4 regions of the Aeromonas enteropelogenes genome follow, and region 2 is predicted to be linked to each of the others. Evidence: riboswitches for the same ligand, from Rfam matches in the RefSeq annotation. Region 2 holds a riboswitch; each other region holds the start of a gene.
The links. A riboswitch is a leader RNA that binds a small molecule or an ion and turns the genes downstream of it on or off. The one in region 2 is predicted to bind cyclic di-GMP.

Region 1 (7,453 bases), 450 kb from region 2:
GCCGCCGAGCTGGTTGGCCAGCACGTATTGCCCCTTGGCCTTGACCGAGCGGTCGTTGTCATAGGTGATGAGATCGCCGGTCGACGCCTTGAACACGTAGGGCCCTTCGGCCACCTCGTCGTAGCCTTTCTCCCACTCGCTGCCCATGCGGTTGTTGACGATGTCGCGATAGTCCACCACTCCATCTTCCCAGGTCCCCTTCACCTTGCCGGTCGCGGTACCAGTAAAGGGGTTGCCGGCCTGATAGCCGCTCACACCGGTCCAGCCACGGCCATACATGGCCGCGCCCACCACCAGCTTGCCGGGCTCGACCCCTTGCCCCAACAGCGCCTTGACCGCCTTGTCGGTAGTGTACTTGGTATCGGGATCCCAGCTGGCCGGGTAGAGGTTGGTCTGGTGGCCGAGCTCGGTATTGCTCCAGCCGCCGTTGAAGTCGTAGCTCATCAGGAAGATGCGATCCATGTACTGCTGGGCCGCGCGGTAATCCACGTCTTCAATCTTGTCGCCACCGGCACCGATGGCGGAGGTGAGCTCATACTTGCGACCCGTCTGGGCTTCCAGCTCGTCGAGCATGGCGCGCAGATCCTTCATCAGGGCCACATAGGTGGCACCATCGGTCGGGCTGCCGAGTTTCGGGTTGGCACCCTGGCCACCCGGATACTCCCAGTCGATATCCACGCCGTCGAAGAATTTCCAGGTCTGCAGGAACTCCTTCACCGAGGCGACGAAGGTGTCGCGCTTGGTCTTGTCACCGAGGAAGTAGAAGGGATCGGAGAGGGTCCAGCCCCCCACGGACGGCAGTATCTTCAGATCCGGGTAGGCCTGCTTGAGTGCCATCAGGGCACCGAAGTTGCCCTTGTAGGGCTCATCGTGGGCGGTCAGGCCGCTTTGCGGCATCTGGACGGCAGCCCAGGGATCGTGGATCGCCACCTTGAAGTCAGCGCGGCCGGCACAGGCCCGTTGCAGCGCCTGGAAGCTTCCTTCGATCTCCTTGAGGCTGTCGTTGAGGCCATCCCCGCCGCAAATGGGGGTAAAGCCGTAGAGGATGTGCGTCAGGTTCTGGGCCGGGATCTTGTCCACTGTGAACTTGCGGCCATAGACGCCCCACTCCACATAGTAGGTACCGACCACCTTGCCGGACTTGTTGGCGTAAGGCTTGTTGTTCTCCTGCAGTGACGTCTTGAGCGGGGCCAGGTGGCTGCCGTCGGTATCGGCCACCACTATCTCCTTCTTGTCGGAGAGGGTACAGCCATCGGCGTTGCATAGAGCCACCTGCATTTGGTAACGCCCCCCTTTTTTCACCTTGAAGGTGGCGCTGCCGGACGCAGCGGAGGGGCCGGACCACACCTCCTGGCCATCGAGCAGGACCTTGGCGGTCTGGCCCAGATCACCGCTCCAGAGATTCCAGTTCACCTCGACATCGGCGGCATCCTTCACCTTGACCAGGTTGTTGTAGGAGGTCGCGGCCTGATCCACTTCGATGATGGAAAACTTGGTGGGACCCCAGCCGATGGTGGCTTTGCCGGGCGGCGCGGCGTAGGCGGAAGATGCACAGAAGAGACCGACCGCGAGAGCCAGCATGGTTGGTTTTGGACTTGGCATTGTTGTATTTCCCTATCTCGTTATGTTTGCAACGAAAAGGGCGACGCCCCTGACAGGTAATGCAGACAGCAGCTCCTCCTTGGCAAAAGGAGCACAACGACCTGTGGTGGCCCCGCTATCTTAGGTACTGCTGACCCTTAGACCGGAAGCTTTGCGTCCCGATTTTTCAATCGGTTTGCCCTTAACACACTTCATTCGCGACATAAAAAATCGCCCCCCGACTATAGAGGGGGGCAATCCGGACCGCTACCTAGCAGAAATGACAGGAGATGGGACTCAGGTTTGGCAAAAAGCATGATTTGGTGAGGATTGATGCGGCAATCCTCGCCATTCCCGCCCCTTCATATCGCACCGAACAGTTTCATGATTTGATTAATTTTGTGAGCCTGCTCACTGCGGCGGCAATAAAAGGCTGTTCATCAGGGCACGCAACTTGAGCGGTTTGACCGGCTTGCTGATGTAGCCATAACCCTGCTCGCGGATCTGCGCCTGCAATTCGCTCTTGCGATCGGCGCTGATGATGATGCCACCGATATGGTCCCCATGAGCCTGCTGCAGCCCATCCAGTGCCTGCAATCCCGTCTTGTCGTCATCCAGGTGGTAATCGGAGAGCACCAGCCTCGGCACGAAGCCCTCCGCCACTATCCCCTCGGCCTCGCTCTGATTGAGAGCACAACGCACCTCGCAGCCCCAGCGTTCCAGCAGGGAGGCCATCGCCACCAGAATATCCCGCTCGTTGTCGATGCAGAGGACCCGCACCCCCTCCAGTTGGCTGTCGCGCACCACGGGCGCCACCGGCAACTGGGGCGTGACCGGGCGGGTCGCCTGATTGAGGGTGATGGCAAACACCGAGCCAGCTCCCGGCCAGCTGCGCAATGTGAGCTGATGACCCAGTACCAGCGAGATGCCGCGGGCGATGGCTAGCCCCAATCCAAGCCCTTGCTCCCGGGTGGTGCGGGAGTGATCGAGGCGGGAAAACTCGTCGAAGATCGCTTCCTGCTTGTCCTGCGGAATGCCGGGACCGTTGTCCCACACTTCGATGCGCACCTTGTCCCCCACCCGGCGACAACCGAGCAGCACCCGGCCGCCCGGATTGTAGCGAAACGCATTGGTGAGGAAGTTTTGCAGCACCCGGCGCAGCAGACGCACGTCGCTGTAAACGGCGAGCTTGCTCTCTACCACCGAGAAGTGGATCTCCCCCGCCTGGGCCAACACGCCAAACTCAGCCTTGAGGTTGTCGAACACCTCGCGCAGGGCAAAGTCGAGCTTCCTGGCCTTGAACTTGCCCGCCTCGAGGCGCGAGATGTCGAGCAGATCGCTGATGAGATCCTCGGTCGCCCCCAGGGCATCGTCGATATGGCGGGCGATGCGGGCCGGCTCCCCTTCACCGGGCAACATCTCCAGCAGGGAGGAGGTGAACAGCTTGGCCGCATTCAGCGGCTGGGTGAGATCGTGGCTGACCGCGGCGAGGAAACGGCTCTTGGAGTGGTTGGCCCGCTCCACCTGCTGGTTCACCAGCAGCAGCTGGCGGTTGAGCTCGGAGAGCTCGTGGGTACGCTCGGCCACCCGCGCCTCCAGCAACTCGTTGGCTTCGCGCAGCACCCGCTCGGCGTCGCGAAACGGGGTGATGTCGGTAAAGGTCATGACGAAGCCGCCGGCCGGCATGGGGTTGCCCTGCATCTCGATCACCCGGCCGTCGGGGCGCTCCCGGGCCGAGATGTGGGCGCTCCCCTTCTTCATGAAGGCGACCCGACGGGCCACCTGATCCTCGATGTCACCAAGGCCGCACAGCCCCTGCTGGGCGTTGTAGCGAATGATTTCCTCGATGGGGCGCCCCGCCTGAATAAGCCCGGGGGGGTAGCGGAACAACTCTATATAACGCCGGTTCCAGGCCACCAGCTTGAGCTCCCGATCCACCACCGAGATCCCCTGCCCTATGTGTTCGATGGCCCCCTGCAACAGGCCGCGGTTGAAGCGAAACACATCGGAAGCCTCGTCCACTATGGTGGCGATCTCCTCGAGCTGCATGTTGCGCCCCTGCAGGGCCGAGGCAAGCACCAGCCGGGCCGACGAAGTGCCAAACACCCCCGCCAGCAGCCGCTCGGTGTGGGCGATAAGTTCGGCAGAGGCCTGCATCTGGGGCGCCAGGGTGCCGCCATGCTCCCCGGCGAAGCGACCAAAGGCGCGCTTGACCCGGCTCGAGCCGACGAAACGAGCCGCCAGCATCTCCAGCTCCTTGACCGAGACCCGCGCCTGATAGAGGGCCGTGGTATCACGGCTGGCATTGCCGACGAAGTTGGCCGCCTGCAACCGCTCGCTCACCGCCGCCCGCGACAGCAGGGAGCCAGCCACATAGCCGATGACATTGAGCAGCAGGCTCAGGAAGATGCACCAGGCCCCCAGGCTCAGATCGCGAAACGCGGGCCAGTCGGGAGGGGCCAGCAGGGCCTCCAGCGGCGAACCGGCCAGCAGGCCGCTCTCCGCCAGCAGGGTGATGAACCAGAGGCTGACCCCGAGGGCGAGGCCAAGATAGACCCCCTTGCGATTGCCGTGTCGCCAGTAGAGGCCGAGCAGCAGGGCGGGAGCAAACTGGGCCACGGCGCCAAACGACAGATAGCCGATGCGCGACAGGCTGGTAAGATCACCAAGCCAGAGGTAGAGCCCCCAGGCCGCCAGCAGGATCAGCAAAATGGCCCCCCTGCGCACCCGCAGCAGCAGACGCACCAGCCGCTCGTCCCGCCCCTGCTGCCAGAAGCGGCGCAACAGCACCGGCAGCACCAGATCGTTGCTCACCATGATGGCCAGGGCGATGGTGCAGACGATCACCATGCCGGTCGCCGCAGAGGTGCCGCCGAGAAACGCCAGCATCGCCATGCCGTCGAAGCCGAGGGCCATCGGCAGGCTGATCACATAGGTGTCGGAGGCCATGTCCGCCCCCACCCACTGCTTGCCTGCCAGCGCCAGCGGCCAGATGAAGAGCCCCATCGCAAATAGATAAAGGGGGAATATCCAGCGCGCCCAGTGCAGATCCTGGCCCTGGTTGTTCTCCACCACGGTCACATGGAACTGGCGCGGCAGGCAGATGACGGCGCACATGGCCAGCACCGTATAGATGGCCAGCTCCAGCAGATTGCCGGGCGAGACGGACACCACGGCATCCAGGAAATCGCTGGCAACCCGGGTGTGCTCCGGGCTCGGCTGACTCAGGATGAGCCAGAGGGCGAAGCCCCCCACCGCGATAAAGGCCAGCAGTTTCACCACGGATTCGAAGGCGATGGCCACCACCATGCCCCTGTGATGCTCGGTGGCATCCAGATGGCGGGTGCCGAACAGTATGCTGAACAGGGCCAATAAGAGGGTGACGCCCAGGGCCAGCTCGGCGGTATTGCCAGCGGGGCCGGCAGGCACCGAGTTGACCATCAGCAGATCCAGCCCGGTGACGATGGCTTTAAGCTGCAATACCAGATAGGGGAGTATGCCCATGATGGCGATCAGCGCGATCACCATGGCCAGATGCTGGGACTTGCCGTAACGGGCGGCGATAAAGTCGGCGATGGAGGTGATGTGCTCGCGCTTGGCCACCAGGATGAGGCGGGCCAGCAGGCGCCAGCCAAACAGGAACACCAGCATGGGGCCAAGATAGATGGGCACCGGCGACCAGGGGGATTCGCTGGCCTGTCCGACCGTCCCGAAGAAGGTCCAGGAGGTGCAATAGACCGCCAGCGACAAGCTGTAGAGCAGGGGTTGCCCCTTGAGCCGGTGGCGTTTGTGCTTGTCCGCCACGAAGGCGATCAAAAACAGCAAGCCGAGATAGGCGAGCGACAATCCGATCAGCAGCCATCCCTGGTGCATCTATAACCCCTTGTCCATCCTGGAAATTGGTTCAAACCACCGCCAGTCTAGAGAGACGGCGGTCAAAAGTCATGGGGGCAGGATAAGCACATGGCCCTCCTGCCCCGTACGTCCCCATCAGGCAGCCACCGTTTGTGGCCTGAGACGCAAGAAGAACACTGGCAGCACCACCAGCACCATCAGGAAGAAGATGCTGCCGCCGAGGGGCTCGAACAACACGCCGCACAGCGCCATCAACGCGGCCACCGTCATGCCGAGACCAATGGCGGCATAGAGAGACTGTGTGGGGATCATCTGCTCGGCGGGCAACATTCGCGTCATGAAGCGTACCGCCCCCAGATGACTGACACAGAAGGTGACCGAGTGCAGCAACTGCCCAAGCACCAGCACCCAGATCTCGGTCGAGGCGCCCAGCAGGGTCCAGCGCACCACACATCCGATGGCACCGATTGTGAACAACATCTGGGCCCCGTAGCGCTGCAGGAAGCGCTTGTCGGCGGCGAACATGCAGATCTCGGCAACCACCCCCAGCGCCCACAGATAACCTATGGTGGTACCGCTGTAGCCCTGCGCCTTCCAGTAGATGGCGCTGAAGCCATAGTAGGCGGCATGACTGCCCTGCAGGAGGGCGGTGATCAACAAGAAACGTCGCACCTGGGGAGATCTCAGGGTATCCAGCAGGGAGGATCGCTCCCGCTCGCCCTGAATATCCTGTGGCACCGGATGGATCGGCAACCAGCTCAGCAGCAGCATCAGCAACAAGCCGGCCACCATGGTATGCAAGATCCAGTCGCTGCCAAAATTGCCCACCAGGGCCCCCACCAGGGTGGAGGCGACAATAAAGGCGAAGGAGCCGCACAGGCGCACCTTGCCATAGTCGAGATGGGCCTGCACCACCATGCGAGTAGCCAGCGCCTCCCCCACCGGCATCAGAGTCGGGTAGATAAAGTTCGCCACCAGGGTCAGCGCCACCAGCCACCAGAGGTTGTGGCTGAGATAAAACCCGAGAAACGCCAGCAGACTGAGCAGGGAGAGCAGCCGCGTCACTGGCAGCAGGTGACCCGCCCCCTTGATCTGCCCCATCACCATCAGGTTGCCGGCAAAGCGGATCGCCATCCCCGCCCCCAGCAAGAGACCAATCATCTCGGCGCTCACCCCTATCCCCTCCAGCCAGAGCGACCAGAACGGCAGATAGGCACCGTAGACAAAGTAAAACGCGCCAAAGAAGAGCGCTAACCAGGAGAATGCAGGCATAAGTCCTCAACAACCGGATGACGGGACCGGAATGATAACCGATCCGGCGCCCCAGATCCCGATGCAAAGCCGACATCAAAAATGAAAAAACTCAATAAAATTGAACTATTACGCAGGGGTAGGGTCTACTGGATAACACCTCCTCCTGGTTAGTGTTGCAATCCTTCCACCCGCCACCGGCGGGTTTCTTTTTGGTAAATTGCAGCCGCCAAAAAAAGAGCTCATCAATCGCCAATCTTCGGCGTTGTTTCTCAAGTCGATACTGGATACTGCTTGAATGGAACTAACTGAAGAGATTGTTATCTGATCGCCACCATCCTCTTTAAGTCAACATTCCATGGGAAAGGCGCTTCACCCCATCACCAACTGGTCTCCATACAACACCGGTTTGAAGACGATGTCAGGTTATAACTAGAACTGTTCACTAATCAACACGTTCATATCGGATTGATAGAAACTTCGATTTCATTAACTACTTCAGAACCAACAAATTTTATCGTGTAATTATCACTCACATAAATAAAAGCACCATCTTTCTTAGATGCTGGAACACCATACACTTTTACAACGTCAAGCATTTTACTTCCAACATAAATTCCTCTACTACTGAACCCTATACTTTTCTTGAGAATAATTTTAGTTATTCTATAATCATCAAAATCTCTTTTTAATTTTTCATAATTAAGATTTGATGACTCTATATATATGAAATCAAAATCATGTGGATAGAATTTATAATCCACCC
Region 2 (7,453 bases):
CAGCACCGTGCGTCGCTATCTGCTGGATGAGGACACCAGCCTCGAGACCCTGGACGAGATCATGGGAGGCAACACCTGGGAGCGGCAGGTGGAGCGGCTGGTACACGTGGATCTCGATTATGTCTATGACCCGGATCCCCGCCAGATGAACAAGAACATCGACATGCTGCTGGACAGGATCAAGGGCTACGGCATCACTACCGTCTACCTGCAGGCCTATGCCGATGACAACGGTGATGGGGTGGCGGAGGCACTCTACTTCCCCAACCGCCATATGCCGGTCAAGGCGGATCTGTTCAACCGGGTGGCCTGGCAGCTCAAGACCCGGGCCGGGGTCAAGGTGTATGCCTGGATGCCGGTGATGGCCTACGACATGGGGCCGAACCATGCCTATGTGACCGACAGCCGCACCGGTAAACCCGCCAAAGGGCAGTATCTGCGCCTCTCACCCTGGGATCCGGCCAGCCGCCGGATCCTGCTGGATATCTACGAGGATCTCGGCTTCTACACCAAGTTCGACGGCCTGTTGTTCCACGATGACGCCTTCCTCAGCGACTACGAAGGCCCCTTCCCCCTGGAGCGTACGCCGGCGGCCTTGCAGGCGCAGGGAGAGCGCAAGACCGACCTGCTGATCGACTTCACCATGGAGTTGCGTGATGCCGCCGCCCGTTACCGCCAGGGGGGGGCGGATGGCCTCAAGACCGCCCGCAACATCTACGCGACCCTGGTGACCGAGCCCGAGTCCCAGCAGTGGTTTGCCCAGAGCATGGCCGCGTTTGCCAAGGCTTACGACTACACCGCCGTGATGGCCATGCCCTACATGGAGCAGGCGAAAAATCCGGACGAGTGGCTGGCCAGACTGGCGGAGGATTCACTGGCCCAGGTGCCGGCCGATCGCCTGGTGTTCGAGCTGCAGAGCCGCAACTGGCGCACCGAGCAACCCATACCCGACGCCGAACTGGCGCGCTGGATGCAGATAATCCGGAGCAAGGGGGTGAACAACTTCGGTTACTACCCGGATGATTTTCACAACAATCAACCGGATCCCGCCGTGCTGAGGCCCGTCTTTTCGGTACAGACACAACCACAACCTGAATTGCAGGGAGGGGCACAAGGCGGCTCAATCCGCCAGGGGGCAGCGACCACGGAGGTGACGCGGTGAGTGATCTGCTGACGGGCATCGCCATGTTCACCCTGGCCTATCCGAGCGTGATGGCGCTGGTGTGGATCTGTGGCGGCCTCTACTACTACTTTCAGTGGGAGCGGCGGGATATCGCCCTGGCCAGAAAGGGGCTCGAGTTGCCCCGCTATCCCAAGGTGACCCTGATGGTGCCCTGCTACAACGAAGGGGCCAATGTGGAGGAGACCATAGGTCACCTGCTGCGCCAGCGTTATCCCGACTTCGAGGTGCTGGCCATCAATGACGGCAGCAAGGATGACACCGGCGAACGGCTGGATCGGCTGGCCAGGCAAGATGAGCGCCTCACAGTGCTGCATCAGCCCAACCAGGGCAAGGCCATGGCCCTTAACAACGGATTGGCGCTGGCCAAAGGGGAAATACTGATCGGCATCGATGGCGATGCGGTGCTCGACCATGAAGCCGCTCGCTGGATGGTGAAGCATTTTCTCGACAGTCCCAAGGTCGGCGCCGTCACCGGCAACCCCAGGGTGCGTACCCGCTCCACCATCATCGGCAAGATCCAGACCGGGGAGTTCAGCTCCATCATAGGCCTCATCAAGCGGGCCCAGCGCATCTATGGCACCGTCTTCACCGTCTCCGGCGTGGTGGTGGCGTTTCGCAAGTCGGCGGTGGAGGCGGTCGGCGGCTGGAGCACCGACATGGTGACCGAGGATATCGACATCAGCTGGAAGCTGCAGCTCGCGGGCTGGCTCATCCACTATCAGCCCCAGGCGCTGTGCTGGGTGCTGATGCCCGAAACGGTGCGGGGTCTCTACAAGCAGCGGTTGCGCTGGGCCCAGGGCGGGGCCGAGGTCTTCCTGCGCTATGGCTTGCAGGCGCTGCGTTGGCGCAATCGCCGTTTCTGGCTGCTGTTGCTGGAGTATCTCTCCAGCGTCGCCTGGTGTTACAGCATGCTGATGCTGGCGGTGAGCTGGCTGCTCAACCCCGAGCTGGAGGGGTTGGCAAGGGGACACCTGTTCCAGTGGACAGGTGTGATGATGACCGGCATCTGCCTGCTGCAGTTCTCCGTCAGCATCTTCATCGACAGCCACTACGACAAGAGCATGGCCCGCAGCTTCATCTGGTGTGTCTGGTATCCCCTGATCTACTGGCTGCTCAATCTGGTGACTGTGATCGTCGCCGTGCCCAAGGCCATTTTGCGCCGCCGTGGTCAGTTGGCGGTCTGGGAAAGTCCCGACAGAGGAGAGTCGTTCCGTGACAAAGCATAAGCTGGCGCAGGAGATGATCATCCGCAATGGCACCCGGCGTAGCTGGCGTTACCGTATGCGGGATATGTTGATCCTGCTGGTGACCTGGAGTGGCTGGCTGTTTCTGGTGCTGCAGCCTTGGTTCAGCTACCTGGAGACGGGGGCGGAGGGAAACTTCATCGGCTCGCTCGATATGGTGGAGGTGGGGCAGCTGTTTCTGGCGCTGCTGTTCGGCATCTTCCTGCTGATCCACTCCTGGGCCAAATACAACAAGTTGTTGTACCGCCTGATGCGAAAGCGGGCGGCGCAACAGGACAAGTAAGTGAGAGGGGCCATGGGCCCCTCCGCCATTTTTGCGATTCATCAATGGCGGGCTCAAGGCCTGTTCACTGAATTATTGTTGTCGCCTTGCTACTGACCTGTGTTGCCTGGCCGCAACCACTGCCGGTTAAAAACGTCCTTGGGGTATTGGCGAGATATCGCCTTGCAATGGGACGACGCTGTTTCCTCTTCATGCCCCATTTCGCTGCTTATTATCACTCGAATTAATCACTCAAGATAAAGTGCGGCATAGCCGAGAATTAGTGGTCTTTTATTATGCCTGTAAGGGCAAAAGATAGCTTGTTGATACATTTATTATTATTGTTGATTAATAATTGTGCTTTGGCACAATGAATTTCATAGCCACTCCCGATGTGAGTCGGGTTCGGAAAGCCACAGATCTCCGTTTGCGAGATAGCTGGGCCGCACAAGGAAAGGTGTCGGCGTCATGGCCACCCTGATTACCCTCGAAGTTACTACAGAGGTGAGTCAGTCACTCTGCTCACCAGGCAGTATCGGTCACATCTGTCTATCTGCTTGAACGCTCAAGAGCGATGCTGCCCTCGTTTGTCATGGGGGAGTGTGTCGAATGAATAGTTATTTCTGGTTGTTGGCCCTGTGCCCTCTGCTGGCCTGTGCCAATGAAGTGGATCGCCAGCGGGAGGCCTGGGTACTCCAGGCCCGGGCTGGGAATCTCGAGTCTGCAGCAAAGGGACTCGATGCCCTCTACCGCCAATCCGGTGATCGCAAGGTGCTCGATGATCTGATCGCCGTGCAGCTCTGGCGCGGGGATCGCAAGGGGGCGCTGGCTGCCTGTGCCCCCTGTGATTTCAAGCCCATCGCCAACAGCACTCTGGAAGGGGTGGCCCGCGCCGCCCGGGACGAGGGGCGCTATTTTGAAGCCATCAGCTACTACAGCATCCTGCAAAGGCGCGATCCCGCCAATCCCGACGGCTGGCTCGGGCTGCTTCTGACCGCCAGCGATCAGGGCAATCACGAGTTGGCTCGTCAGGTGGCCGATCAATATGAAGCCCGTTTTGGTCGCGATCGCGCCATTCTCGACGCCCGCATCAATGCGGCCCGCCAGCAGGACGACGCCATGGGAGAGTTGCTGGCCCGTCAGCAGTGGCTCGAGCTGGAGCCCGGCAATCCCGATCAGGTGCTGGCGCTCTATCGGGTGGCGGTCAGTCTGGGCGCCGGTCCGGCTGCGGTCGATCTGATGGAGCGTCATCCCGCCCTGTTCAAGCCGGTGGACAGGCTCTGGCTCGACTATTACCAGGCAACCAACCTGCTGCGACATTCAACCCAGGGAGGGGAGCCTGCCCAGATCCGCCGATCCCTCACGCAAGCCCTGCGACTACAGGAGGGGCTGGTTGTCCGCGCCCCCCCTGATCATGTGCTCCACATCAGCGCCCGGCGGGATCGGGTGGTGACCCTGGTTGCACTCGGCGAGTTTGAACGGGCAGAGCGGGAGTCCGCCATCCTGCAAGGTGAAGGGCCGCTTCCCGACTATGTGCAGGAGGCGCGCGCCGATGCCCTGGCCGGGCTGGGGAGAACGGCTGAGGCTTCGGCTCTCTATGAACGTCTTGCCACTCCCGCGCGGGAGAAAGACAGAGAGTTGCTGGAGAAGCGTTTCTACACCTACACGGATGCAGAGCACTACGATGCCGCCCAGGCGTTGCTGGACGGCTGGCAGGAGCCTCTGACCCGCTGGGATTTCACCGGTAACCAGCGCATGGCCAACGATGACTACGAGAAGCTGCTGCAACTGCAAACCCTGCTGCAGGCCTGGCGGGGTCAGGCCGAAGAGGCGGAGGCGCGGCTGGCACGCTTGTTGGCTACGGCGCCGGCCAACCCCTGGCTCTGGTTGCAGATGGGGGATATCCGGCGCTGGCGCGGTCATCCTGATGGAGCCGAGCAGGCCTACAGAGAGGCGATACGCTGGTTGCCGCCGATGCAGCAGGTTCAGGCCGCGCCGGGACGCCTCCATGCCCGGCTCGACCGGGGGGAGTGGCAGCAGACGCCACAAGCGGTGCGAGCCCTTGGCAACCTGACCCGGGATCGCCGGGAGCTGCAACAACGGCTGGCTCTGGAGCAGGCCCCCATGCTCACGACCGAACTGACCCACGGTCGCAACGAAGGAGGCTCGGTACAGGCGAGCCGGGAGTGGTATTACGAGGCCAGGGTATACAGCGGGCGCAGCGATGCAGGTCATCGCTTGTTTGCACACCATCAGGGCAGTTTTGGCGACTATGAGGAGCAAGGGGAGAGAGCCGCCTACAGCGGGATCGGGGCCGAGATCTCCTTCTATCCGCTGCTGCTGACCCTGGAAGGGGGGGCGGGCAGCGAGCTCAACCACAAGGGCTACCTGTGGAGCCGTCTCGACTGGCGGCTGGACGATCAGTGGCAACTGGGGGCCGCCGTCAATCTCAACAGTGCCGACACCCCGCTGCGAGCCCTGGCGCGGGGCCACTACGCCGATCAATACCTGCTGGATCTTGGCTGGCGCCGGGACGAAACCCGTGAGGGCGGCCTGCGTCTCGAGCGCATGGACATAGACGATGGCAACCGGCGGCTCACTGCCTCCGGCTGGCTGCGCCAGGATCTCTGGCGCCGGGATCGCTGGTGGTTTGACGGCACCCTGCGGGCCGCCACCTCCCGCAACGAGGAGGTGGACGCTGACTACTTCAACCCCTTGAGCGATCGCAATCTGGAGCTGGAACTGGCGGCGCGCTACCGCTTGCCGCTGGATGGTCGTCGCTCCCTGCTGCAGAGCCTCACCATGAGCGGCAATCACTACTGGCAGGAGGGCTATGGCAGCGATCAGGGCTGGCAGCTCAGCTATCGCCATGACTGGGTGCTCAGTCCTGCGCTGAGCCTTGGCTATGGTCTGGGGCGGCGCATGGCCATATACGACGGGCATCCCGAGTCGGGCAATTTCGTCTTCGCCCATCTGCAATGGAGCTTCATGTGATGAGACGCAAGCTTGCTCACCTTATCCTTATCTTCTGCTGGCTGGTGTCGCCGTTTGCAGGTGCCGCTCGCCAACCCGACGACTACGTGGTGCTCTGCTATCACGATATCGTCGACCTCAAACTGACCCCCAACCTCAAGCTTTACCCCCAGACGATCCGGCGCGACACCCTGATCCGTCACTTCAACTGGATCCGGCTGCATGGCTATCAGCCGGTCAGCTTCCAGCAGGTGCTGGACGCCAGGGCGGGCAAGGCGCCGCTGCCGGACAAGGCGATCCTGCTCAGCTTCGACGATGGCTACGAGAGTTTCTACCGGCTGGTTTATCCCCTGCTCAAGCTCTACCGCTATCCGGCCGTGCTGGCGCTGGTGGGCAGCTGGCTGGAAGTGAACGAGGGAGAGATGGTCTCCTACGGCAACGACAAACTGCCTCGCAGTTATTTCGTCAACTGGCCGCAGATCCGCGAGATGCAGGCCTCCGGGCTGGTGGAGATCGCCTCCCACTCTTTTGCCTCGCACTACGGCTTGCTGGCCAACCCGCAGGGCAACGTGCAACCGGCGGTGACCACGGCGGGCTGGAGCCAGGCCGGTTACGAGTCCATGGCCGCTTACCGGGCGCGGGTGAAGGCCGACTTCGACGCATCGACTCGCCAGTTGAAGCAGCAGACGGGGCAGGCGCCGCGCATCATGGTCTGGCCCTATGGCGCCTTCAACGAGACAACGCTGGCGCTGGCCCGGGAGGCGGGTATGCCCTTTGCCTTCACCCTGACGGAGGGGATTAACCGGCTGGATGAGTCGGGCAGTACAGTGCGCCGCTATCTGCTGGATGAGGACACCAGCCTCGAGACCCTGGACGAGATCCTGGGAGGCAATACCTGGGAGTCACCGGTTGAGCGGCTGGTGCACGTGGATCTCGATTATGTCTATGACCCGGATCCCCGGCAGATGGGCAGCAACATCGATTTGCTGCTGGACAGGATCAAGGGTTACGGCATCACTACCGTCTATTTGCAGGCCTATGCCGATGACAACGGGGATGGGGTGGCGGAGGCGCTCTACTTCCCCAACCGCCATATGCCGGTCAGGGCGGATCTGTTCAACCGGGTGGCCTGGCAACTCAAGACCCGGGCTGGGGTCAGGGTGTATGCCTGGATGCCGGTGATGGCCTACGACATGGGGCCGAACCATGCCTATGTGACCGACAGTCGCACCGATAAACCCGCCAAGGGGCAGTATCTGCGCCTTTCACCCTGGGATCCGGCCAGCCGCCGGATCCTGCTGGATATCTACGAGGATCTCGGTTTCTACACCAAGTTCGATGGCCTGCTGTTCCACGATGACGCCTTCCTCAGCGACTACGAAGGCCCCTTCCCCCTGGAGCGCACCCCAGAGGCACTGCAGGCACAGGGAGAGCGCAAGACCGACCTGCTGATCGACTTCACCATGGAGCTGCGTGATGCCGCCGCCCGTTACCGTCAGGGGGGCGCGGATGGCCTCAAGACTGCCCGCAACATCTACGCGACCCTGGTGACCGAGCCCGAGTCCCAGCAGTGGTTTGCCCAGAGCATGGCCGCGTTTGCCAAGGCCTACGACTACACTGCCGTGATGGCCATGCCCTACATGGAGCAGGCGAAAAATCCGGACGAGTGGCTGGCCAGACTGGCGGAGGATTCACTGGCCCAGGTGCCGGCCGAGCGCCTGGTATTCGAGCTGCAGAGCCGCAACTGGCGCACCGAGCAACCCATACCCGACGCCGAACTGGCGCGCTGGA
Region 3 (7,453 bases), 890 kb from region 2:
CCTGTTAGCTGACCGTGGGCTCTTCGAACAACATGAACTCGATCTCGCCCTGCTCGACCAGTTCGCGCACCAGTTGCATGACCTCGGTGCGGGCCTGTTCGACCTTGCGCAGGGAGACGCTGCCCTGATTCTGGATCTGGTCGTCGAGCGCCTGGGCCATCCGCTTGGGCATGGCGCCCAGCACCACCTTGCGGAAGCTGGCCTCGGTATTCTTGAGCGCCAGGGCCAGCAGCTCGCTTGGCAGCTCCTGTACCAGACGCTGCAGGGTTTCGTCGCTCTGGCGGCGCAACGCCATGAAGTCGAACATGTTCTTCTCGATCTCGATGGCCATCTCGCCATCGTGTTCGCGCAGCAGGGAGAGCATCTGCTCCTTGTTCCCCTGATAACGGTTGAGAATATCGGCGACCTGGCGAACCCCGTTGACCTTGGCACCGGCCTGATCGGCTACATAGGCCAGGCAGCGCTCCAGAGTCAGACGCAGCTCGCCCAGCACATGCTCGCTCACCGTGCTGAGGCCGGCGACCCTGACCAGCAGGTCGTCGTGAACCGAGCCCGGCAGGGCATCGAGTACGGCCGAGGCGGTCTGGGGTGGCAGGAAGGCCAGCAGTACCGCCTGCATCTGGGGGTGCTCGTTGCGAAAGAAGCGGGCCAGCACGTCGGCCGGCACCCACTGCAGACGCTGGATATCCTGGCTCATCACGTCGCCATACAGGCTGTCGAGCAGGCTGCGGGAGAGAGACTGGCCGAGGGCCAGATCCAGGGTCTGTTCCAGATACTCCCGCGATGCACTGCCGATACCGCTCTGCTCGCGGTACTGGTTGAAAAACTGCTGCAGGGTCCAGCGCGCTTCCATCGAGCTGACGCCGGGCAGCCCCGCCATCTTGGAGATGAGGCGCTGCACCTCGTCCCGGGAGAGCTTCTGCATCACCTTGGCGGCCGCCTCCGTGCCCATGCTCAGCAGCAGGATGGCGGCCTTCTCGAGGTCGTCGATGTCAACATCGACCGCATTCTGGTTCAGGTTAACGTTGTTCATTGCCACTCACCCATGTTCTGATCACTTCCGCCACTCTGGCGGTGTCCTTCTCAACCAGCAGCTGGAGGTGCTTGAGCTGGACCTCCAGCTCCGAGCCAGGCTCGGGCAGCGAATCCATGTCGACGGCGGCGAAGTGCGGCTGGCCGGCACCTTCCGAGCGGATCAGGCTGTTGGACATGGCCGTCGCCGCCTCATCCTCTTCATCGCCGCTGCGGCGCATGGCGAGACCGACGGTCGGTTCCTGCTCCTCTTCCTGTTCCACCGTCTCATCGACCGGCTGCTGGGTACGCACCAGATGCTTGACCAGAGGACGGATGCCGAAGAAGACCAGTGTCAGGCCCAGCAGACCGCCAACCAGATAGCGCAGGGAATCCTGCCAATAGGGGGTTTCCCACCAGCTGGACTCGGGGATGGTGACCGCCGGGGCGCCGGTGAAGCTGAACACCTGCAGGCTGATCTGGTCACCGCGCGTCTGATCGAAACCGACGGCGCGTTCCACCATCTGGCGGATCTGCTCGAGCTGATCGGCATTCCAGCCCTCCTTGGGGGCAATCTGCTGGTTAAGCAGCACGGAGACGTTGATCTTCTCCAGCCGGCCCTGCTGATAGCGGGTATGTACTATGGTGCGGCTGTTCTCGTACTGCTTGGTGACTTCCTGACGCTCGGTACGCGCATCCCCCTTGGAGGGCGCCTCCTTCTCCTTGCCATCCTCGGCCGCATTGGCGGTCGTCTCCGGCGGACGATTGGAGAGGGCCCCCGGAATGCCGAGTGCCAGGGAGTCGATGGTCTTGTCGGACTTGCTGGACTCACGGGTCAGCACGCCGGACGGATCGAGCTGCTGCTGGGTCTCTTCCACCGCATTGAAATTCACATCCGCGGCGATCTGCACCCGGAAGTTGCCGTTGCCCAGCATGGGGATCAGCATGTCGTTGGCCCGCTGACGGATGTATTGCTCCAGCTTGCGGGTGTACTCCATCTGCTGCACGCTCTGCTTGCCGAACGTGGCCTTGTCGCCCACCTCGGCACTGAGCAGCTGGCCGGCCTGATCGACCACGGTCACGGCGCCGGGCTTCATGCCGGAGATGCTGCCCGCCACCAGGTTGGCGATGGCCTCGACCTGACCGGGCTCGAGGGACTGGCCCGGCTGCAGATCCAGCATCACGGAGGCGCTGGGCTTCTCTTCATCCCGACCGACGAACAGGGTCCGCTTGGGGATCGCCAGATGTACCCGAGCACTGCGGATCGCATCGAGAGAGATGATGGTTCTGGCCAGCTCCCCTTCCAGGGCATGGCGATAGCGTGCCCCTTCCATGAATTCACTGGTGCCGAGACCCGTCACCGCATTGAGCCCTTCCAGCCCGGCGGGCATGGCGGCACGCACCCCGCGCGCGGCCAGCGCCATGCGCACAGGAGCCAGCTGGTGTTCAGGCACCAGGATCTGCCCTGAGCTCTTCTCCAGCCGGAACGGTATCTGCTCCTTTTCCAGCATCTCCATGATGTTGGCGGTGTCGTACAGTTCCTGCTTGCCGTAGAGCGGGACGTAATTCTTGCTGGAGGTCCAGAGGATCACCACTATGGTGCCGGCGACGATGGCAGCCAGCAGCGCGATGGTCAAAATGGATTTGTTGTCGCGGGATAGATTGCGCCAATGCCGCAATCCCTCTTGCAACCTGTCTTTCAGCGAGCCGTCCTGTTCCCCCGGCCTGGATGTCACGAGTTCAGTCATCTGTTACCTCAGAGCGGCATGCGCATGATGTCGTCAAACCCGGTCATCAACTTGTTGCGCACCTGCATCAGGGCGGAAAAGCTGAGGCCGGCCTTTTGACTCGCCACCATGGCACCCACCAGATCATCGCTCTGGCCGGTATCGACAGCAGCCATCAAGCGGGACGAGACATTCTGCTGCTCGTTGACGCGACCGATGACATCCTGCATGGCGTTGCTGAAGGAGACTTCCGGCGTGCCGTTTGACTCGATGGAAGGCGCCTGGCTGGCGACACGCTGCATCTCCTGCATCTGCTGCAGTAGTGTTACTTGTGATGACATCATTTCAATCTTCACTCTTTATCCCTCTGCTTGAATCTGCCGTTCGATATCAATGCCTTGCTCACGCATTGCCGCCAGCTTGTATCGCAATGCCCTGGTCGTCATCCCGAGCGCATCCGCGGTACGGGTACGATGGCCACGAAAGCGACGCAAGGTTTCCAGTACGAATTGAAATTCCGCATTGCGGCGGGTCTCGCTCAACCCGTCGCATGACCCCACCAGGTCAACAGGCGCACTCTCGTCATCCTGCTGATCGATGGGCAACATCAAATCGATCGCCTGTATATGCAAACCCCGAGCCATGATCAACGAACGCTGGATGACATTGTCGAGCTCGCGCACATTGCCAGGCCATTGATAAGTAACCAGTTGCCGGGCGGCGGCCTCGCTCAGACGGTAGCCCTGACCGGGGGCATGCTGCTCGATGAAAAAGCGGGCCAGCGGCAGGATATCTTCCGGCCGCTCACGCAGGGCGGGCCAGCTGATGGGCAGCACATCCAGCCGATAGAAGAGGTCTTCGCGGAACTGTCCTTCCGCCACCAGGGTGCGCAGTTCCTTGTTGCTGGCGGCGATGATCCGCACGTCGAGGGAAATGGTCTGGTGGCTACCGAGGCGCTCCACCTCTTTCTCCTGCAGAACGCGCAGCAGCTTGGTTTGCAGGGGCAGGGAGAGTTCGGAGATCTCGTCCAGCAGCAGGGTCCCCCCCTGGGCCAGCTCGAACTTGCCGGGCTGGGCACTGGTGGCGCCGGTGAAGGCCCCCTTGTTGTGACCAAACAGGATGGATTCCAGCATGGCTTCGGGGATTGCCGCACAGTTGATGGCGACGAAGGGCTTGCCCGCCCGGCAGGACATGTCGTGGATATAGCGGGCGAGGCACTCCTTGCCTGTGCCCGACTCGCCGCCGATCAGGATGGTGGCACAGGTCTTGGCCGCTCGCCGTGCCAGCTGGAGTACCTGCAGGCTCTTGTTCGAGACGGCGACCAGGTTCGGGATCTTCTGGCGCAGGCGCAGGCCACACTGAATGGTTTCCAGCAGTTGTTGGGCACTGAAGGGTTTGACAATGTAGTCGATCGCGCCGGCACACATGGCTTCGGCAGCCAGATTGGCCTGGTTCTCGTTGACCAGAATAATAGAATCAACACCGGCAAACGATTTCAATATTCCGGGGCCAGCTTCCGTCATGGCATCCATGTCAAATAAGATGAGACCCGTGCGATTTTTATTAACAAAATCGCCAACCTTATTTACTGAATTAACCCTGACTACCGGATATCCATGCCCTGACAATATGTCTGCAGTGTGACAAGTTGCAGCAAATTCCGGCTGCACTAACAAAATAGGCAGGTTCGAGACATGATGTTCCCGTATTTCATCAAATACGGGCATATTATTATCATTCATTAATGTCAGACACCCTTGCTGATGGATTTAGCAATAAACCAAGCATGAGTCGTCAAAACGCGCACCCACAGTCCAAAAAAGGACCGTGTTATTAAAGTAAAACCATGATAACCAAGATGATTGGCTGTCTGGCAACCCCGCTGTCATAAGCATTACTGCTGTTAGACCGGTAGCTTTGCGTCCTGACTTTTCAGTTCAGTTTGCCCTTGTCCTGTGACAACCCTTTCAGGGATGAGGCGCCTGGAAGAGGCGAATCCATTCAGTGTCGGACACTAATGATATATTAGTGTTCAACACGACGAAAATTGTCAAAAGCTGTCACATAATAACTTCTTTAAATTGCATAGCAAGTAAGCATGCGGAAAAAAAACTTCCCACAGGAATCCCTTCCTGAACATAAATTATCCAAGAGTGCCTATTACTTCGACTCTTAAATCTTCGGGAACCTCATTATATGAGAGTACTTTGAGGCCTTTGGCGAAAGAACGGGCATATCGGGCCATTAATGGCCTCAATTGCGGCATGACTACCAATACGGGGGCATGACCCAGCTGCTGCAACTGCTCCTTCACCAACGGCATGTTTTGCTGCAACTGGCCAAGCAGCTGGGGATCGACCGGGAAGCTGTCCAGCTGGATCTTGCCCTGCTGCTGGGCCTGGTTCATGGCGGCCAGCAGGGTCTGCTCCAGCCGATCGTCGAGGGTGAAGGTAGCCAGCACGTCCCGCGCGCCGATCGACTGGCGGACGATCTGCCGTTTCAGGGCGCAGCGCACATCGGAGGCGAGCAGAACCGGATCCTTGGTCAGCTCGCTGGCGTCGAGCAGGGTGGTCGCTATGGTCCGGATATCGCACAGGCTGACCTGATCCTTGAGCAACTGGCGGAAAACCCGCAGCTGCTGCATCTGGGTCAGCGCCTGATTCAGCTCCTCTGCGAGACGGGGAGACTGGTTGGCCAGGAACTGGCCCAGCTTGCCCACCTCGTCATGACCAAACAGGGTATCGAGCTGCTCGCGCAGCAGCTTGCTGGCGTGGGTCGCGATCACGGTGGCCGAGTCCACCACCGAATAACCCAGGTTGAGGGCCTTGGCCTTCTGTTCCGGCGAGATCCAGACCGCACTCATGCCATAGGCAGGATCCTGGGTCAGCTCACCATCCAGAGAGCCATAGGTCTCACCGCTGCTGATGGCCATCAGCCGCTGGCAATCCACATTGCCCCCGGCCAGCGACACGCCGGAGAGCTTGATGCGGTATTGATCCGGCTGGAGCTGCAGGTTGTCCCGCACCCGGATCTCCGGCAGCAGGAAGCCATACTGTTCGGAGAGGGTCTTGCGAATGCCCCTCACCCGGGCCAACAACTCGGCCCCCTTGTCCTGCTCGGCCAGCGGCACCAGGCGATAACCCAGCTCGATGGCCACCGCATCCACGGTCGGCAGATCGCTCCAGTCCAGTACCTGCTGTTCAGGCTGGGTCAGCTGGCGACTCAGTTCCTGGACGGCGTCCAGATCCGGTTGCTGCACACGGCGCTTGCTGACACTCCAGCCTGTCCAGGCCAGCACGGCAGCAAAGCTGAGGAAGGCCAGCATCGGCATGCCCGGCACCAGACCCAGGATCAGCATGATGGCGGCGGCGGTATAGATGACGCGGGGGGACGCCAGCACCTGCTGTCCCACCTGCTCCGACATCTCACCCTCATCGCTCACCCGGGTCACTATGATGGCGGCAGCCGTCGACATCAGCAGGGACGGGATCTGCGCCACCAGACCATCACCAATGGTCAGCAGGGCGAAGCGCTGGAACGCCTCTCCCACCGGCAGCGCATGCTGGAAGATACCGATGGCCAGACCGCCCACCAGGTTGATGATGAGTACCAGCAGGCCGGCGATGGCATCGCCGCGCACAAACTTGGAAGCACCGTCCATCGCACCGTAGAAGTCCGCCTCGCGGGCGATCTCCTCGCGGCGGATCCTGGCCTGATGCTGATCCAGAATGCCGGCATTGAGATCCGCATCGATGGCCATCTGCTTGCCGGGCATGGCATCCAGGGTGAAACGGGCCGACACCTCCGAGATCCGCTCGCCCCCCTTGGTGATCACCACGAAGTTGATGATCATCAGGATAACGAACACCACCAGACCGACCACATAGTTGCCGCCGATCACCACTTCACCGAAGGCCTGGATGACCTTACCGGCGGCATCTCCCCCCTCGTGGCCATGGAGCAGCACGACACGGGTAGAGGCCACGTTGAGGGACAGCCGCATCAGGGTCGCCACCAGCAACACGGTCGGGAAGACCGAGAAGTCCAGCGGACGGCGGGCCGATACCGAGACCAGCAGCACCAGCACAGCCAACACTATGTTGAACGTGAACAGGGCGTCCAGCAGCCAGCCCGGCAGAGGCAGGATCATCATGGCCAGGATGGCCAACAGCATCAGCGGGATGGCTGTGTAGGATTGGGTCAAGATACGCCAGTTCAAAACTTACCTCTCAGGTTGACGTAATTCGGGCGGCACATGCAGGGGAGCAAGAGGTCTTGGCTTCTTGCCCTTGCCTGCCTGATAGGCCCGCAGCTGCAATACATGGTTCAATACATAGGCCACGGCGGTGAACAGGCCGGCCGGAACCTCCTGATCCACCCGGGTGGAGTAATAGATGGCCCGGGTCAGGTCCGGCAGGCTCATCACCGTCTTGTCGTGTTGTTTGGCCACTTCCCGGATCCGCGCTGCCATGCTGTCGACCCCCTTGGCAATCACGAAGGGGGCATTGGCCCTGGCGGGATCATATTTGATGGCGACCGCATAGTGGGTCGGGTTGACGATCACCACGTCGGCCTGGGGCACCCGCTGCTCGATGCGCGCGCGCGCCAGCATCCCCTGCACCTGACGGATCTTGGCTTTGATCTCGGGCCGCCCCTCGCTGTTGCGGTGTTCGTCCTTCACCTCCTGCTTGGTCATCCGCAGCTGCTTGTTGAGG
Region 4 (7,453 bases), 460 kb from region 2:
CACCATTATTGAAGCCGAGAGGCTGACGACAAGCGGCGTCCAGAACCGTTTGTCGGGTAGAAAATTTGGGGTTATAGCTCAGCTGGGAGAGCGCTTGCATGGCATGCAAGAGGTCCGCGGTTCGATCCCGCGTAGCTCCACCATCTTCTTATTGGAAGAACGCCAAAGGCCACCGCATTGCGGTGGCCTTTTTGTTTTTTCTTGCCCGTTATTTTCTCCCTTGCTTCCCATAGGTCGTGCCACTCACAGATCCCGGGGGCAAAAAAGCCCGCGGCAGGTGCGGGCTTTGGGGCATGAGGATAGGCGTCACCGTGTTTAGCGGCGGCGTCGCCAGGCCAGCGGCAACAGGGCCAGCAAGCCCAGGCCAAGGGCGCCGCCACCTGACGAGGAGCCTGGCTTGGCCGCATCGCTGCCCAGTTTGAGATCGACGATGACGGGATCATGGTCGGAGGCGCTGAACGGATTGTCGGATTTGATCATATCGCCGGTGAAGCTGCGACCATATTCGAACAAGTTGCTCTCGAACGAGTTGATATGCCAGTCGGCGACTCCGAGTACCTTGCCGGCCAGCGCCGGATTGGCGAGGGCGTAGTCCAGGGTGCCGAGCTCGGCCTCATAGCTGTAGGAGATGGCTTTCTCCTTGTTGAATTTTACGTTCAGATCGACCAGACCGTAGCTGCGAGTCACCTCCTGTCCCAGCTGCTCATAGGGCTGTTCGCCGAGATAGGTGTGGGAGGCCGAGACAATCTTGCGTTCGCTGGTGGCCGGGTTGTAGTCGGTCAGCACCCGGATTGGATCTTCCTTGGCGTAGGAGTTGAAGTCCCCCACCAGCAGCACCTGACCGGACAGCTTGTTGACGGCATCCCCCAACACCTTGGCGGCGGTAACCCGGAACTCGGTGCATTTGCCCTGCAGATCGGCGGGTTCGCTCTTGCCATCACCATTCTCGTAGCAGCCGGAGCCCTTGGATTTGAGGTGGTTGACCACCAGGGTCAGTGGCTCCTTGTTGCCCTCGACGGTGAAAGTCTGCACCAGAGAGTCACGCTGGGAGGCGCGCTTGGCGATGCCACCCACTGTGTAGCGCTGTTCCGGCATCTGGATGAAGCTGGCATCGCCGGCGGGAGTGAGCAGGGCGGGGCGGTAGATCATGGCAACCATGATGGCGTCACCGCCGAAGAACTTGCCCTCGGTGAGAGCCGTGGCTGGCAGGCGAACATAGGCATAGTGCTTGCTCGCGTCTTTTTGTGCCTGGTTGAGACGGGTGACCAGATCATGGAGGGCAGAGGTATCGTCGAAGCCGTTGTTCTCCATTTCCATCAGACCGAGCAGGTCGGCATCCATCTGGGTGATGGCGTTGACAATCTTGGTGCTCTGTTTCTGGAAATCCTCCAGACTCTTGGCGCCCCGGTTGCAGCCCTTGGCGCTGTCCGCATCAGCCTGATCCTGGCACAGTACGTTGAGGGCACCGCCCACGCTGGAGTGGCTGGTGAAGTAGTTGAGCACGTTGAAGCTGCCGATCCGCAGATCCGAGCCTGTAACGCGATCCGGTGCATTCTGGCGATCGTTGTCACTGGTGCGCAGCAGATCTCCTACGGTGATGGTCTGCTCCCGGGGGATGATGAGGCGATACTCGCCGAAGCTGTAGCCCACCATGGCCTCCAGATTGACCGGTGCATCGCCGATCCGCAGGTAACCCTGCTCCGGCTCCCAGGCGGGCAGCCAAGGCAGCGTGCCGTTGGCGGCCTTGAAGTCCGATTCGAGGAACACCCGGTTGCCGGCATTGGCGGAGGCCTGTGCCTTCGCCTCGCTGCTGCCAGCCACATGCTGCTGGGTTGGCTTCATCAGCGGTGCCTGATGGGCGAGCACCAGGTTGTTGCGTCTGGCGGCATAGTCATAGCTGAAGTTGCGGCTCACCTTGAGCAGGCTGTCGGCATCGAGGCGCACCCGCATCCCTTCGTGGCGCTCCAGGGACCGTGCGAGGTTTTCCCCTTCCAGTACCCGCAATGGCACGGCGGCCGGAGCTTGCGTCTGGGTCAGGACCTGCAGGCGCGGGGTTGTGCCGTCAAACACGGGCTTGAGCTGGGTGTGGCCAAAATACTCCTCGACCCTGGCCTCCAGGCAGACTTCGGCGCCCGGCTTGATGTCCGGGGACTTGCTGGCGAAGTTCTTGTCGTTCAGATAAACAAAGATGCCGTCCGACGTCTGGGGATTGCCATCGCCCTGCACATCCAGCAGGTAGAACCCCTTGTTGAGGCTCTCGCCAAGGGCGGAGACCACGGCCTTGACCGTGACGCTCTGGGGGCTCACGAAGCTGTCGTCGGGCACCAGGGGGCTCTTGTCGCCACTGCCCTGGATGGCGGGGACAGGAGTTAAGGACGCATCGGCCGGGCAGGTGAATCCAGCCGCGTAGAGAGACGGGGACGCAAGCGCCAGCCCCACGGCCAGCGATAGCAGGGTACGTGTACCTTTCATAGGTGTTCCTTTTTTATTTTTGCCAGTATTTCCATAGCCTTGGCTCCTTGACCAAGGGCGCGCATTGTCACATTTCCGGCATGTCATACCAGTGAGCCAACGCACATAACCGGGATGTCGGCGCCTGAGACATCCCTTTTTTTGACTTGGCTAACACACTGAAATAAATGATAAAAATGTTATCTGTGTGCGCGATTGGAGCCAGGTGGCCGGCGTCGGTCACATAATTTTCTTTGAAAATGAAGATTGAGACTCTGGTGGTTAATTCCTATACTTGATCCGTTCCTAACGGAACCCAGGTAAAGGGCAAACCGGTAGCGATGCCGGGACGCAATGCCTCCGGTCTGTCTGGGTAGTCAAGACAGATAGCGGGGTTCCCCTGGGTGACAGTCGTGTCTGTGGCGCGTCCATCGCCAGTTGTCTGCACCTATCACGCAGGTTGCGATTGTTCTTTGTCCTGGTGACCCATGCCAAGACAAAACAAGGAAGATAACAATATGCAACAAACCCTAAGGCCCAGCCGGCTCGCCATGCTGGTGGCCCTTGCTGCCATGCCCGCCTGGGCGCTGGCGGCGTACCCTGCCTATCAGGCCGGCACGGCCTACAAGGCTGGCGATGTTGTCAGCAACGTCGGCAACCTCTACGAATGCAAGGAATTCCCCTACTCCGGCTGGTGCGGTGCGTCTCCCTATCACTACGAACCCGGCGTGGGTTCGGTCTGGGGTGATGCCTGGAAACTGTTCAGCGAGGGGGGCGGTAATCCGGATCTGGGGCTCGTCGTCAGCTCGCCCGCCGTTGGCAGTGCATTTGACGAAGGGGCAGAGGTTGCGCTGGCGGTGACCCTGAGTGGCAACAGCAGCGCGCTGGCGAAGGTCGAGTATCTGATCGATGGCCAGCCGGTGGCGCAAGTGAGCGCCTCTCCCTGGTCAGCCAGCTGGGTCGCCAGCGGAGTGGGGGCCCATCAGCTCAAATCCCGGGCGCTGGACAAGGACGGCAAGGTGCTGAGTGAGGCGGACGCCAGTTTCAGCATCAATGCCGTGGTGGCGCCAGAAGCGCCCAAAGTGAACATCAGCAGCCCGGCCAATGGTGCCAAGGTGACCCTGGGCCGCAGCGTGGCGGTGAGCGGCAATGTGACCGACGCCAACAACGATGTCGCCAAAGTCGAGCTGTTTGTCGATGGCAAGAAGGTAGGAGAGGACACCAGCGCGCCCTGGCAGGTAAGCTGGATCCCGCAAGCCAAGGGGGCGGCGGCACTCAAGCTGGTGGCGACCGACAAGGCAAACCTCACTGGCGAATCTGCTCTGGTCGACGTGCAGGTGGAAGAGGCGGCCCTGCCACCCACCGGTGGCAACCTCTCCTGCGATATCCGCCAGATCTACCGCCCGGACGGCTACGAGTGCATGGGGGATGACCATGCCCGCCGGGTCATCGGCTACTTCACCTCCTGGCGCACCGGCAAGAACGGCCTGCCCGCCTATCTGGTCAACGATATCCCCTGGGACAAGATCACTCACATCAACTATGCCTTCGCGGCGGTGGATGAACAGAGCCATACCATCAAGGTGGATGACTCCGCCACCAAGATGACCTGGGACGGAGTGCCGGGCGCCGAGATGGATCCCGAATTCGCCTACCAGGGCCACTTCAACCTGCTCTCCAAATACAAGAAGCAGTACCCGGACGTGAAGACCCTGATCTCGGTCGGTGGCTGGGCCGATACCCGCGGCTTCTACACCGCCACCACCAAGGGCGACTGCTCGGTCAACACCGCCGGCATCAACGCCTTTGCCGACTCGGCGGTGAGCTTCATCCGCCAGTACGGTTTCGATGGTGTGGATGTGGACTACGAGTACCCCACCTCCATGAAGGATGCGGGCAACCCGAACGACTTCCCGCTCTCCAACCAGTGCCGCGCCAAGTTGTTTGCCAACTACGAGGTGCTGATGAAGACCCTGCGGGAGCGGCTCGACAGCGCCGGCACCGAGGATGGTCGCAAGTACATGCTGACCATTGCCTCGCCGGCATCGGCCTATCTGCTGCGCGGTATGGAGAACTTCCAGGTCACCCAGTATCTGGATTACGTCAACCTGATGACTTATGACTTCCACGGTGCCTGGAACCACTTCGTCGGTCACAACGCGGCCCTGTTCGACAACAATGCTGACCCCGAGCTCTCTCACTGGGGCGTCTATACCCAGACCCAGTTCGGCGGTATCGGTTATCTGAACGCGGCCTGGTCTGCCCACTACTTCCGCGGCGCCCTGGCCGCCGGCAAGATCAACGTGGGTGTGCCCTATTACACCCGCGGTTGGCAGGGGGTGAGCGGTGGTACTCACGGCCTGGGTGGCAAGGCGGCCTTGCCGAGCCAGAACGAGTGCCAGCCGGGCACGGGTGGCAGCACGATTCCGTGCGGCAATGGGGCGGTCGGCATCGACAACATCTGGCACGACCTTGACAAGAACGGCAAGGAGATCGGCGGTGGCGCCGTGCCCATGTGGCATGCCAAGAACCTGGAGCACGCAGCCAGCCTCGGCATCACTACGCTGCCCAGTTATGGCACGGCCTGGGGTCTGGATCCCAACAATCCGGCGCACGTGATGCAGGGGCAATATGTCCGTTACTACGATGACAAGGCCCATGCGCCCTGGCTGTGGAACGAACAGAAGAAGGTATTCCTCTCCACCGAAGATGAAGAGTCCATGGGCCACAAGCTCGACTACATCATCAAGCGCGGCCTGGGCGGCGTCATGTTCTGGGAGATGGCGGGTGACTACGCCTTCGATCCGGCCAAGAACGAGTACGGCATGGGCAGTACCCTGACCACCCTTGCCTACGAGAAGTTTGCCAAGGCCGCGCCTTACAACACCCAACAGAACGATCTGCCGGCGCCGAGCGCCCAGCTCGACATCCAGGTCAGTCTGTATGGCTTCAAGGAAGGGGACTCCAACTACCCGATCAACCCGAAACTCAAGCTGGTCAACAAGTCGACCCAGACCATTCCGGGCGGCGCCAGAATCGAGTTCCTGGTCCCCACCTCCACCTCTGACACCATCACGGATCAGAGTGGCATGGGGCTCAAGGTGGTCGAAAGCGGTGGCAACGACAACTCGGAAGGCATCGCAAACGAGAAGGACTTCCACAAGGTGGCCATGAACCTGCCGGGCTGGCAGACCCTGGCACCGGGAGCCGAGGTGGAAGTGGCGATGACCTACTATCTGCCGGCCGCCGGCGTACCGAGCGGGATGCGCATCATCAGCGGCAGCCAGACCATAGGTCTCAAGGCCGAGTTCCCGACCCTGCCCGAAGCGGTGCTGGGCACGGGTGGCACAGGTGGCGGTGGTTCCGATGGTTCTACCTGCAGCAGCCAGAACGTGGATCCGGCCTCCTACCCGGCCTACCCGAGCTGGCCGCGCGGCGATCACGCCAGCGGCGGCGATCGCATCACCCACAACAAAGCGGTGTGGCAGGCCAACTGGTGGACCAGCAGTGAACCCAAAGCCGGCGACGGCAGCTGGAAGTCAGTCTGTAGCTATTGATTTTAAAATCAATGTGATAAGTGAGGCTTCGGCCTCACTTTTTTTGTCTGATTGGTCGCTCTGCTGGAAAAAGCGTCTGCCTTTCCTGGCCGCTGCTCTCTATAATAGAGTCGATTAATAATCAGATGGATGTCAGCATATGGCGAGTATATTGGATTCAGTTGATCAACGAACCCAGCTGGTGGGCGAAAACCGCCTGGAGTTGTTGATGTTCCGCCTCGGCACCCGCCAGATGTTTGCGATCAACGTCTTCAAGGTGAGGGAGGTCGTCAAGCTGCCCCACCTCAACAAGATGCCGGGTTCCCACCACAACATCAGCGGCGTGGCCAATATCCGGGGTACCTCGATTCCGGTCATTAACCTGCGCAGCGCCATCGGCATGCGCCCCATGCCCATCGATAGCGAATCCAACCTCATCATCACCGAATACAACCGCACCATTCAGGGCTTTCTGGTGGGGCAGGTGGCCAATATCGTCAATATGACCTGGAAGGATATTCTGCCGCCGCCGCGTTCCGCTGGGCGGGCCAACTACCTGACCGCCATCACCCGGATCCCGGAGGATGGGGTCGATCAGATCGTCGAGATCATCGACGTGGAGAAGGTGCTGGCGGAGATCATCACCTATGACATCCGCATCTCGGAAGAGGTGCTGGATCGGGAGATCCTGCCCGAGATGCACGGTCGCAAGGTGCTCATCGTGGATGACTCCAGCACGGCCCGCAATCAGGTGCGTGAAACCTTGGGGCAGCTTGGCCTTGAGGTTATCGAGTGTCAGGATGGCTTGCAGGCCCTCACCCTGCTCAAGGGGTGGTGCGATGCGGGCAAGAAGGTGACCGACGAGATCCTGCTGATGATCACGGATGCGGAGATGCCGGAGATGGACGGCTATCGCCTGACCCACGAGGTGCGCAGCGATGCGCGCATGGCCGACCTCTTCATCACCCTCAACACCTCCCTGAGCGGCAACTTCAATGAAGCCATGGTCAAGAAGGTGGGGTGTGACCGCTTCATCTCCAAGTTTCAGCCCGACTTGCTGGTCGGAGTGGCGCAGGAGCGTCTGCGCCAGGTGCTGGAGCAGTAAATTTCGTGTGTCTTTGATAAAACAAACATCCCGCCCTGGCGGGATGTTTGTTTATGGGGAGGAAGTCGGTATGAAGGACGGGTTAGGCCTCAGCGCTCTAACAGAGGCTCGATGAAACGGGCCACCTTGTCGCGGATTTGCGGCTGGGCGGCTGGCGTCGGATGGATGCCATCGTTCATCATGAGTTCAGGGCGCAGCGCAATATCATCCATGAAGAAGGGGAGCAGCGGCAGTTTGTTGGCCTCGGCCAGTTCCGGGAAGATCTGCTCGAACTGGCGCAGATAGCGGGCACCATAGTTGCGCGGCAGCTGGATCTGGGTCAAGGCCACGCGCGTCTGGTTGGCCTTGGCCAGGGCAATCA

Region 1: another riboswitch for cyclic di-GMP. It lies ahead of LA321_RS11055 (glycosyl hydrolase family 18 protein); the one in region 2 lies ahead of pgaA (poly-beta-1,6 N-acetyl-D-glucosamine export porin PgaA).
Region 3: another riboswitch for cyclic di-GMP. It lies ahead of LA321_RS04655 (sigma-54-dependent transcriptional regulator); the one in region 2 lies ahead of pgaA (poly-beta-1,6 N-acetyl-D-glucosamine export porin PgaA).
Region 4: another riboswitch for cyclic di-GMP. It lies ahead of LA321_RS11090 (glycosyl hydrolase family 18 protein); the one in region 2 lies ahead of pgaA (poly-beta-1,6 N-acetyl-D-glucosamine export porin PgaA).

Annotation. Positions count from the first base shown of each region.
Region 1 is NZ_CP083625.1:2,335,947-2,343,399, reverse strand. It holds gene LA321_RS11055 (glycosyl hydrolase family 18 protein) at 1-1,602, opposite strand, end outside; cyclic di-GMP riboswitch class I at 1,705-1,792, opposite strand; gene LA321_RS11050 (hybrid sensor histidine kinase/response regulator) at 1,993-5,454, opposite strand; gene LA321_RS11045 (3-phenylpropionate MFS transporter) at 5,572-6,708, opposite strand; gene LA321_RS11040 (hypothetical protein) at 7,146-7,453, opposite strand, start outside.
Region 2 is NZ_CP083625.1:1,890,415-1,897,867, forward strand. It holds gene pgaB (poly-beta-1,6-N-acetyl-D-glucosamine N-deacetylase PgaB) at 1-1,162, shown strand, start outside; gene pgaC (poly-beta-1,6-N-acetyl-D-glucosamine synthase) at 1,159-2,409, shown strand; gene LA321_RS08905 (hypothetical protein) at 2,396-2,710, shown strand; cyclic di-GMP riboswitch class I at 3,062-3,140, shown strand; gene pgaA (poly-beta-1,6 N-acetyl-D-glucosamine export porin PgaA) at 3,299-5,683, shown strand; gene pgaB (poly-beta-1,6-N-acetyl-D-glucosamine N-deacetylase PgaB) at 5,683-7,453, shown strand, end outside.
Region 3 is NZ_CP083625.1:1,000,633-1,008,085, forward strand. It holds gene fliGL (lateral flagellar motor switch protein FliGL) at 5-1,033, opposite strand; gene fliFL (lateral flagellar M-ring protein FliFL) at 1,020-2,690, opposite strand; gene lfiE (lateral flagellar hook-basal body complex protein LfiE) at 2,768-3,094, opposite strand; gene LA321_RS04655 (sigma-54-dependent transcriptional regulator) at 3,098-4,465, opposite strand; cyclic di-GMP riboswitch class I at 4,608-4,695, opposite strand; gene lfhA (lateral flagellar biosynthesis protein LfhA) at 4,882-6,957, opposite strand; gene flhB (flagellar biosynthesis protein FlhB) at 6,961-7,453, opposite strand, start outside.
Region 4 is NZ_CP083625.1:2,345,797-2,353,249, forward strand. It holds tRNA gene LA321_RS11075 (tRNA-Ala) at 1-5, shown strand, start outside; tRNA gene LA321_RS11080 (tRNA-Ala) at 68-143, shown strand; gene LA321_RS11085 (ExeM/NucH family extracellular endonuclease) at 316-2,472, opposite strand; cyclic di-GMP riboswitch class I at 2,768-2,854, shown strand; gene LA321_RS11090 (glycosyl hydrolase family 18 protein) at 2,970-6,008, shown strand; gene LA321_RS11095 (chemotaxis protein CheV) at 6,148-7,092, shown strand; gene LA321_RS11100 (arylesterase) at 7,182-7,453, opposite strand, start outside.